2 regions of the Streptomyces sp. NPDC045470 genome follow, and region 1 is predicted to be linked to the other one. Evidence: riboswitches for the same ligand, from Rfam matches in the RefSeq annotation. Region 1 holds a riboswitch; the other holds the start of a gene.
The links. Region 1 has a riboswitch for S-adenosylmethionine ahead of AB0A97_RS01860 (aminotransferase class V-fold PLP-dependent enzyme). Riboswitches for the same ligand answer to the same signal wherever they lie in the genome.

Region 1 (4,557 bases):
GACAAGGTGCTGCACGGACGCGAGTCCGGCATCATCAAGCGGCTGCCGCACGGTGAGTTCATCGAGGTGCACGAGCCGCTCAACCAGGAGCAGCTGCACACGCTCACCCAGCACGACCAGCCCAAGCCGTTCGAGATCGGCCCGGAGGTCGACGAGAACGGTGTCGAGCGGAAGGTCAAGCGGACGACCAAGCTCCGCGCCAAGCTCTCCAAGAGCTACTACGGCGAGGACAACGTCATCCCGAAGCCGACCCCGGAGGAGTACAAGGAGATCACCAGCGGCCACGGCCACCACTGATCTCCGCCGTGTGACCCACGGCAGCACCCCCGCGTAAGCACGCCACCCAGAGGGCCCCGTCCGATCAGGGTCTCCCCTGCTCTTCAAGAGCTGGGGGAACGGACGGGGCCCTTCGGCACGCCCGGCCGCCGGATAGGGTTTCGGCACCAGCAGGACACGAATCCAGGAGTGTGGACCATGAACGTTGCGACCCCGAACGGCGGCGACAGCGTGGCGGTCCGCACCTGGCCGGGCGTACTGGACGCCCTCCTCCAGGGCCGCGACCTGGGCGCCGACGACACCGCGTGGGCGATGGACCGGATCATGCGCGGCGAGGCCACCGACGCGCAGATCGCGGGCTTCGCGGTGGCGCTGCGCGCCAAGGGCGAGACGGTCGCCGAGATCACCGGTCTCGTACGGGCGATGTACGCGCACGCCAACCTCATCGACGTGCCGGGCCCGAGCGTGGACATCGTCGGCACCGGCGGTGACGGCGCCAAGACCGTCAACATCTCCACGATGTCCTCGATCGTGGTGGCCGGCACCGGCGCGAAGGTCGTCAAGCACGGCAACCGCGCCGCCTCGTCGGCCAGCGGCGCGTCCGACGTGCTGGAGAAGCTGGGCGTCAACCTGGACCTGACCCCGCGCCGGGTCGTCGAGGTCGCCGAGGAGGCCGGGATCACCTTCTGCTTCGCGGTCAAGTTCCACCCGTCGCTGCGGCACGTGGCGCCCGCCCGGCGCGAACTGGGCATCCGCACGACGTTCAACGTGCTGGGCCCGCTGACCAACCCGGCGCGGGTACGGGCGCAGGCCACCGGCGTCGCCGACGCGCGGATGGCGCCGATCCTGGCCGGCGTGCTGGCCGAACGCGGCTCCAGCGCGCTGGTCTTCCGCGGCGACGACGGGCTGGACGAACTGACGACCACCGCCACGTCGAAGGTCTGGGTCGTCCGGGACGGCGGCGTACGCGAGGAGACCTTCGACCCGCGGGACGTGGGCATCGGCCTGGTGCCCGTGGAGGCGCTGCGCGGCGCCGACGCCTCGTACAACGCGGACGTGGCGCGCCGCCTGCTGGGCGGCGAGCCCGGACCGGTGCGGGACGCGGTGCTGCTCAACTCGGCGGCGGCGCTGGTGGCCCTGGAGCCGACCGCGGCGCCGCTGAACGAGCAGATCGTGGCCGGCATCGAGCGGGCCGCCGAGGCGATCGACTCGGGGGCGGCCCGCCGGGCGTTGGAGCGCTGGGTGGCGGCCAGCAACGCCTGAGGCGGCTGTGGTGTGACGCGGGGCCCGGTCCGGGATACGGACCGGGCCTTGCGCGTTCCCGATCGTGTGGCATGATTCTGCCCAGGTCACGAGTGACAGCGACTACGGCCCCGGCCCGCTGTCCGGCAACCCTCCGTCCGTGGCGGGGTGCCCCGGGTGATGACCAGGTCGCAGGCAGCGAGGTCTGCGGCAAGCGCGGATCCCTCGTGCCAGGGATCCTGGTCCTTGAGGGAGATCTCTCATGATGCAGCGAATGCGTTAGGGCCGTACGGGCCCCTTTTCCGCACCCCCCTTTTTCCTTCACCGCTGTCGGCCGGCCCCGCTTCGGCGTGCGTGCCCCACAGCGAATTCGCTCTGCCCTCACGGGAGTTCGCCATGCCTGTTTCCGCTGCCGCCGCCACTGCCGCCACTGATGCCGTCTCCGCTGCCGCCGTCTGCGCCCCGTTGCCCGTGCTGGGCCGGGACGTGCTGGTCCCGCTCGTCACCGGCGGCGAGGTCGAGTACGCGGCGCTGGACATCGCCGCCAGCGCCCCGGCGCTCCAGCGCGTCTGGGACGACGTGGCCGCGTACGCCCCGTACTACGGCAGTGTCCACCGCGGCGCGGGCTACCTCTCGCAGTTGTCCACCGACCTGTTCGAGAACAGCCGGGCGGAGGTCTCCCGCTTCCTCGGGTGCCGGGAGGGGGACCAGGTGGTCTTCACCCGCTCCACCACCGACTCGCTGAACCTGCTGGCCGCCGTGCTGCCGGCCGGCACCCGGGTGTTCGTCTTCGAGACCGAGCACCACGCCTCGCTGCTGCCCTGGGAGCAGCGCGCCGGCGTCGAGGTGACGTACCTCGACGCGCCCCGTACGCCGCGGCAGGCGGTGGACACGCTGGAGCGGGCGCTGGCCGAGCGCGAGCCCTACAGCAACGCGCTGGTCTGCGTGACGGGTGCTTCCAATGTGACCGGTGAGCTGTGGCCCGTACGGGAGCTGGCCGCCGCGGCGCACGCGCACGGCGCGCGCATCGTGCTCGACGCCGCCCAGCTCGCCCCGCACCACCCGGTCGACATCGCCGAGCTGGACGTGGACTGGGTCGCCTTCTCCGGCCACAAGCTGTACGCGCCCTTCGGGGCCGGAGTGCTGGCCGGGCGCGCCGACTGGCTCCAGGCGGCCGAGCCGTACCTCGCGGGCGGCGGCGCCAGCCGTACGGTCGCGCGCCGCGCCGACGGCGGCGTGGACGTCGACTGGCACACCACCGCAGCCCGCCACGAGGCCGGTTCGCCCAACGTCATCGGCGTCTACGCCATCGCCGCCGCCTGCAAGGCGCTCACCGAGGCGGGCTTCGAGGGCCTGGTCGCCCGGGAGCAGCAACTGGTCGAGCGGGTACGGGCGGGCCTCGCCGAGGTGCCCGAGGTCACGGTGCTCTCGCTGTTCGGGGACGACGCCCCGCGGGTGGGCGTGCTGTCCTTCGTCGTCGAGGGCTGGAACAGCTCGCACTTCGCGGCGGCGCTCTCCGCGGAGTACGGCATCGGCGTGCGCGACGGGCTGTTCTGCGCGCATCCCCTCGTACGGACCCTGCTGGGCGCCGAGTCCGAGGCCCCGGGGGAATGCGGCGCGCCCGAAGGGGCACCGGGGGAGCGGAGCCTGAACGCCATCCGGGTGAGCTTCGGGGCCGGTACGCCCGACGAGCACGTGGAGCGTTTCGTCCGGGCCGTCAAGGAACTGGTGACGCAGGGCGCGCGGTGGAGCTACCGCACCGAGGACGGGCGCTGCGTGCCGGACACGGCGGCGTAGCCCCTTCGACCGCCCGCGTCGCGGCGCTCCGCTGTCCGGGCGCCGCGGCGCGGGTTCGTACGCGGCGGCGGTCCGGGTCAGGCGTCCAGGCCGATGGCGAAGGCCGCTTCCAGGTCGTGCTGGGAGTACGTACGGAAGGCGATGTGCGTCTCGGTGGAGGCCACGCCCGGCACCTTGCTGATCCGGCCCGGGATGACGTCCGCCAGGTCGTCGTGCCTGGCCACCCGCACCAGCGCGATCAGGTCGTGCGCACCGGTGACCGAGTAGACCTCGCTGACGCCCTCCAGCGCGGCGATCTTCTCCGCGATCTCCGGGATCTGGTCCACGCTGGTCTTGATGAGCACGATCGAAGTGATCACGGTTGGCTCTCTCCCTCGGCCGCCTGCTGCTTCGCCGTTCCGGCGGAGTCCACCCTACCGGTGGCCGCGGCCGTTTCCCCGGGCGGAGCGGGGCTCGGCCGGTACCGCACCCAGGCGTACAGGAAGCCCACCGCGAAGCCCACGACGTGGGCGAGGTAGGCCACACCCGGGCTGCTGGGGTCGCGCTGCGCGGCGATCCACTGGAGGACGAACCAGAACAGCAGCACGATCCACGCCGGGAAGCGGAGCGGCAGGAAGAAGAGGAACGGGTAGATGCTGGTGACCCGGGCCTTGGGGAAGAGGTAGAGGAACGCCCCCAGCACCCCGGAGATCGCCCCGGAGGCGCCGACCAGGGTCTGTCCCGAGGAGGCGTGCGCGGCCGCGTAGCCCATCAGGGCCAGATAGCCGGTCACGAGGTAGAAGAGGGTGAACGGCAGCCGGCCCATGCGGTCCTCGGCCATGCCGCCGAAGACGTACAGGAAGAGGACGTTGCCCAGCAGGTGCAGCCAGCTTCCGTGCACGAACAGAGCGGTCAGCGGGGTGAGCAGCGGGCCGGGCGAGCCGCTCCACAGGTCACGCGGGATGACGCCCCAGCGTTCGAAGTACGCGGTCTGCGCCTGGACGACGGCGTCGCCGGTGCCGTATATGCCGTTGAGGCCGGAGGCGGGCCCGACGACGAAGACCACGCAGCACAGGGCGATCAGGACGTTCGTCATGCGGGAGAACACGGTCAGCACCGAGCGGGCGCGGGGCGTCCGGGGGGTCAGGAACGGGGCCGTCATGAAGTGATCATGGCGTAATACGGGCAATCGGGACAGAGTGCCTCGCCGCGTCCCGCCTCCCGGGCGGGCCCGCGCCGTAGCGGCGTCAGGCCGTAGGGTAA
Region 2 (4,557 bases), on a different contig from region 1:
AGGGGACGCGGACCTTCGTACGCAGCAGTCGGTCGGCGCTTCAGCCGGCCACGCGGACCATGTCCGCCTGCGGCCCTTTCTGGCCCTGCGAGATCTCGAACTCGACCCGCTGACCCTCCTCAAGGGTGCGGTAACCGTCCATCTGGATCGCGCTGTAGTGGACGAATACATCCGCACCACCGTCGACCGCGATGAAGCCGTACCCCTTCTCCGCGTTGAACCACTTGACGGTGCCCTGAGCCATGCCTAACTCCCCTATTACTGGCCCTTGCACAGGACCGCACTCCGCGGACCCGGGTCAGACCTCACCCCCCGACAGGAGGGGGTGTGCGCCGGAACGCGTCGACCGCCGCTGAATGTATCTGTCCAACTGCCCAGCGCAACAGGTCAGTCGGACGAGAATTCTTCTCGCGAACAATCGCAAATATACGGAGAAAAGCCCATACGGCAGGGCAAGTCGGGCCGGGCAAAGCTCACCAACACGACAAATCATGTCCACACTTCGCGCACAACTTGCCGGGCTCTCATATGCGTTCGGCACGCGCTGGACGAGGAATCACCCCAACTGTATCGCCTTTAACAACACGGAATCGCCCCGTCCGCTTCGTGGCGGACAGGGCGATTCCAGCCGTCGGGCCGGGGAAGGGCCGAAAAAGATCGTTACGGCGTCCCGGGCGACCGGCTCAGCAGCCGCCGGCCACCGCCGGGATGATCGAGACGCCCGCGCCGTCCGGCGTCGGCGTCGCCAGGCCCTGCTCGAAGCGCACGTCGTCGTCGTTGACGTAGACGTTCACGAAGCGCCGCAGCTTGCCGGTGTCGTCCAGGACGCGGGCCGCGATGCCGGCGTGGTTCTGCTCCAGGTTCTGGATGACCTCGGAGAGGGTCGCCCCCTCGGCGGGGACCTCGGCCTGACCGCCGGTGTAGGTGCGCAGGATGGTCGGGATGCGGACGTTGACGCTCATGGTGTTCTGCCTTCCAGCTCGCGGGAGGAGTGCGTAAGGGCGGCGGGCGTACCGGTGGCCGCGGGCGCGGACGGAGGTACGCCGGCGCGTGTCGTGGTGTGCGGACGCGTGCCGGTGTGTGCCGACGCGTACGGGTGCGCGCGACCGCGTACGGGTGTGTACGGCCGCGCGCGGCGGTCAGCGCGCCAGGCCGGCGGCGCGGAACGCCTCCAGGCTCGGGCGGATGGTGGCCGAGGGCCCGGTCGTCGGCGCCACGGCGTCCAGCGTCTTGAGGCCGTCGCCGGTGTTGAGCACGACGGTGGTCAGCGCCGGGTCGAGCAGCCCGTCCTCGATCAGCTTCTTCGTGACACCCACGGTCACCCCGCCGGCGGTCTCGGCGAAGATGCCCTCCGTACGGGCCAGCAGCTTGATCGCGTCGACCACCTGCTCGTCGTTGACGTCCTCCACCGCGCCGCCGGTGCGCCGGGCGATGTCGAGCACGTACGGGCCGTCGGCCGGGTTGCCGATGGCCAGCGACTTGGCGATGGTGTCCGGCTTCTGCGGCCGTACGACGTCGTGGCCCGCCTTGAAGGCGGTGGAGACCGGGGAACAGCCTTCGGCCTGGGCGCCGAAGATCTTGTACGGCTTGTCCTCGACCAGCCCGAGCGCGATCAGCTCCTTCAGCCCCTTGTCGATCTTGGTGAGCTGGGAGCCGGAGGCGATCGGGACGACGATCTGGTCCGGCAGCCGCCAGCCGAGCTGTTCGCAGATCTCGTAGGCGAGCGTCTTGGAGCCCTCTCCGTAGTACGGGCGCAGGTTCACGTTCACGAAGCCCCAGCCCTCGCCGAGCGGGTCGCCGATCAGCTCCGAGCAGAAGCGGTTGACGTCGTCGTAGGTGCCCTCGATGCCGACCAGCTCGCCGCCGTACACCGCGGCCATGACGACCTTGCCCGCCTCCAGGTCGTGCGGGATGAACACACAGGAGCGGAAGCCGGCCCGGGCCGCCGCGGCGCCGACCGCCCCGGCGAGGTTGCCGGTGGAGGAGCAGGACAGGGTGGTGAAGCCGAAGGCGCGGGCGGCCTCGACGGCGATGGCGACGACGCGGTCCTTGAAGGAGTGCGTCGGGTTGCCGGAGTCGTCCTTGACGTACAGGCCGCCGGTGACGCCCAGCTCACGGGCCAGGTTGTCGGCCTTGACCAGCTTGGTCAGGCCGGGATTGAGGTTGGGCTTGGCCGCGACGTCCGCCGGGACGGGCAGCAGCGGCGCGTACCGCCAGATGCTGTGGGGGCCCGCCTCGATCCGCTTGCGCAGGCCCTCGGGGTCGCCGGCCGGCAGGTCGTACGCCACCTCCAGCGGCCCGAAGCAGGACCCGCAGGCGAAGATCGGTCCGAGGTCGAAGCGCTCGCCGCACTCGCGGCAGGACAGCGCGACGGCGGGGCCCAGGGAAACAGTGGCGGAAGTGGTGCTTTCGACGGATTGCACAGCCATGGAGGCGAGGCCCTTTCTCCTCATCTTCCTCGCGACGCACCTCGCCGCGAGACGGAATTGGCACCTTCCCGAGCCGGGAGCCTCGCGGGCCGCGTACGTGCGCGGCGACGGAGACCGGCTGGAGGGTTGCCGGGGCTTCAACGGGCCGTGTCCCTCTGCCCCTCTGGATGAGCGGTATGGCGCCGGGCCGGAGCCCAGGCGTTTGTCGCGCCGACCCCGGCATGTCCGGGGCGATCGCGTTGTTCAAGACTGTAGCCGAAGGGCCGGGCGGTTGAGACAGCCGTCCGCACCGCGAGATGGATCACATCGCTGGTCCGGGAACGAAGGAGACGCGCACGTGCTGGAAGAGGTGGAGCGCTGGCTGGCCAGCCGGTCCTGGTCGGCCGCGGACCGCCCGCTCGACCGGCTGCTGGCCGCGAAGCGCGAGACGGGGCAGACGGTCTCCGTCGTGCTGCCGGCGCTCGACGAGGAGGCGACGGTCGGCGCGATCGTCGAGGCGATCCGTACGGAGCTGATGACCCCGTCGGCGCCGCTCGTCGACGAGCTGGTGGTGCTCGACTCCGGCTCCACGGACGGCACCGCCAAGGTCGCGGCCGACGCGGGCGCGCGGGTGGTCCACCGGGACGAGGTGCTGCCCCGGCTGCCCGCGCTGCCCGGCAAGGGCGAGGTGCTCTGGCGCTCCCTGCTGGCGACCGGCGGCGACATCGTCTGCTTCGTCGACGCCGACCTGCGCGAGTTCGACGCGGGCTTCGTCTCCGGGATCGTCGGTCCGCTGCTGACCGACCCGGACGTGCAGTTCGTCAAGGGCATGTACGACCGTCCGCTGGGCGAGGCGGCGGGCCAGGGCGGCCGGGTCACCGAGCTGGTCGCCCGGCCGCTGCTGAACCTGCACTGGCCGCAGCTCGCCGGGTTCGTGCAGCCGCTCGGCGGGGAGTACGCGGCCCGCCGGTCGCTGCTGGAGCGGCTGCCGTTCCCGGTGGGCTACGGCGTCGAGCTGGGCCTGCTGGTCGACGCGCTGCACACGGTGGGGCTGGACGCGCTGGCGCAGGTGGACATCGGGGTGCGCAAGCACCGCCACCAGAGCGGCCAGGCGCTCGGCAGGATGGCGGCGGCCATCTACCGCACCGCGCAGCTACGGCTGGCCCGCGGCCATCTGGTGCGCCCGCGGCTGACCCAGTTCGAGCGCGGCGAGACCGGTTTCGTACCGCGCACCTGGGACGTGGACACCGAGGAGCGGCCGCCGATGGCGGAGATACCGGAGTACGCGGAGCGCCGGGCGGCCTGAGACGGCCGGTGGGCGGCCCGCGGCGCCCGGCCCGGGCCACGCTCCGGACGCTGCGTGGCCCGCTCCGGACGCCGCGTGAACCGTGACGTTCCGCCTCCGCTCCGCACGTTTGAGCGGATGGGTGGCGGGCTAGTCTCGCAACATGGTCTCCGAGCGTTCTGGTGCCAAGGTCCTCGTCGCGTCCAACCGCGGCCCGGTCTCGTACACGAAGGGGGACGACGGCACGCTGACTGCCAAACGGGGCGGCGGCGGGCTGGTCTCCGGACTGTCCGCGATCGGCCCGGACGCCGGTGCGGTGTGGGTGTGCGCCGCCCTCGGGGACGGCGACCGCGAGGCCGCCCGGCGCAGCGGCGGCCATCTGGACCCCGCCGACACGGGCGACCAGCACGTACGCATGCTGGACATCCCCGCCGACGTCTTCACCGACGCCTACAACGGCATCGCGAACTCCGTGCTGTGGTTCGTCCACCACCTGCTCTACCAGACGCCGCTGGAGCCCTCCTTCGACGACGGGTTCCGCGCGCAGTGGGCGTCGTACGAGGCGTACAACGCGGCCTTCGCGGACGCGCTCGCCGACGAGGCGGCGCCCGGCGCCGTGGTGCTCGTGCAGGACTACCACCTCACGCTGGTGCCGGGACTGCTCCGCGCCCGCCGCCCCGACCTGCGCATCGGCCACTTCTCGCACACGCCGTGGGCGCCCGCCGACTACTTCCGGATGCTGCCGGACGACGTGGCCGAGGCGGTGCTGCGCGGCATGCTGGGCGGCGACCGCGCCGCGTTCCTGACGCGGCGCTGGGCCGAGGCGTTCGCGGAGTGCTGCGCGGCGGTGCTGGGCGCCGAGGT

Region 2: linked by a shared signal. The riboswitch ahead of thrC (threonine synthase) and the one ahead of AB0A97_RS01860 (aminotransferase class V-fold PLP-dependent enzyme) in region 1 are both predicted to bind S-adenosylmethionine.

Annotation. Positions count from the first base shown of each region.
Region 1 is NZ_JBEZAN010000001.1:437,423-441,979, reverse strand. It holds gene AB0A97_RS01870 (ubiquinol-cytochrome c reductase cytochrome b subunit) at 1-297, shown strand, start outside; gene trpD (anthranilate phosphoribosyltransferase) at 475-1,539, shown strand; SAM riboswitch class IV at 1,624-1,741, shown strand; gene AB0A97_RS01860 (aminotransferase class V-fold PLP-dependent enzyme) at 1,915-3,315, shown strand; gene AB0A97_RS01855 (Lrp/AsnC ligand binding domain-containing protein) at 3,393-3,674, opposite strand; gene AB0A97_RS01850 (rhomboid family intramembrane serine protease) at 3,671-4,390, opposite strand.
Region 2 is NZ_JBEZAN010000017.1:132,553-137,109, forward strand. It holds gene AB0A97_RS33280 (cold-shock protein) at 41-244, opposite strand; gene AB0A97_RS33285 (MoaD/ThiS family protein) at 684-962, opposite strand; gene thrC (threonine synthase) at 1,140-2,429, opposite strand; SAM riboswitch class I at 2,447-2,603, opposite strand; gene AB0A97_RS33295 (glucosyl-3-phosphoglycerate synthase) at 2,767-3,714, shown strand; gene AB0A97_RS33300 (trehalose-6-phosphate synthase) at 3,857-4,557, shown strand, end outside.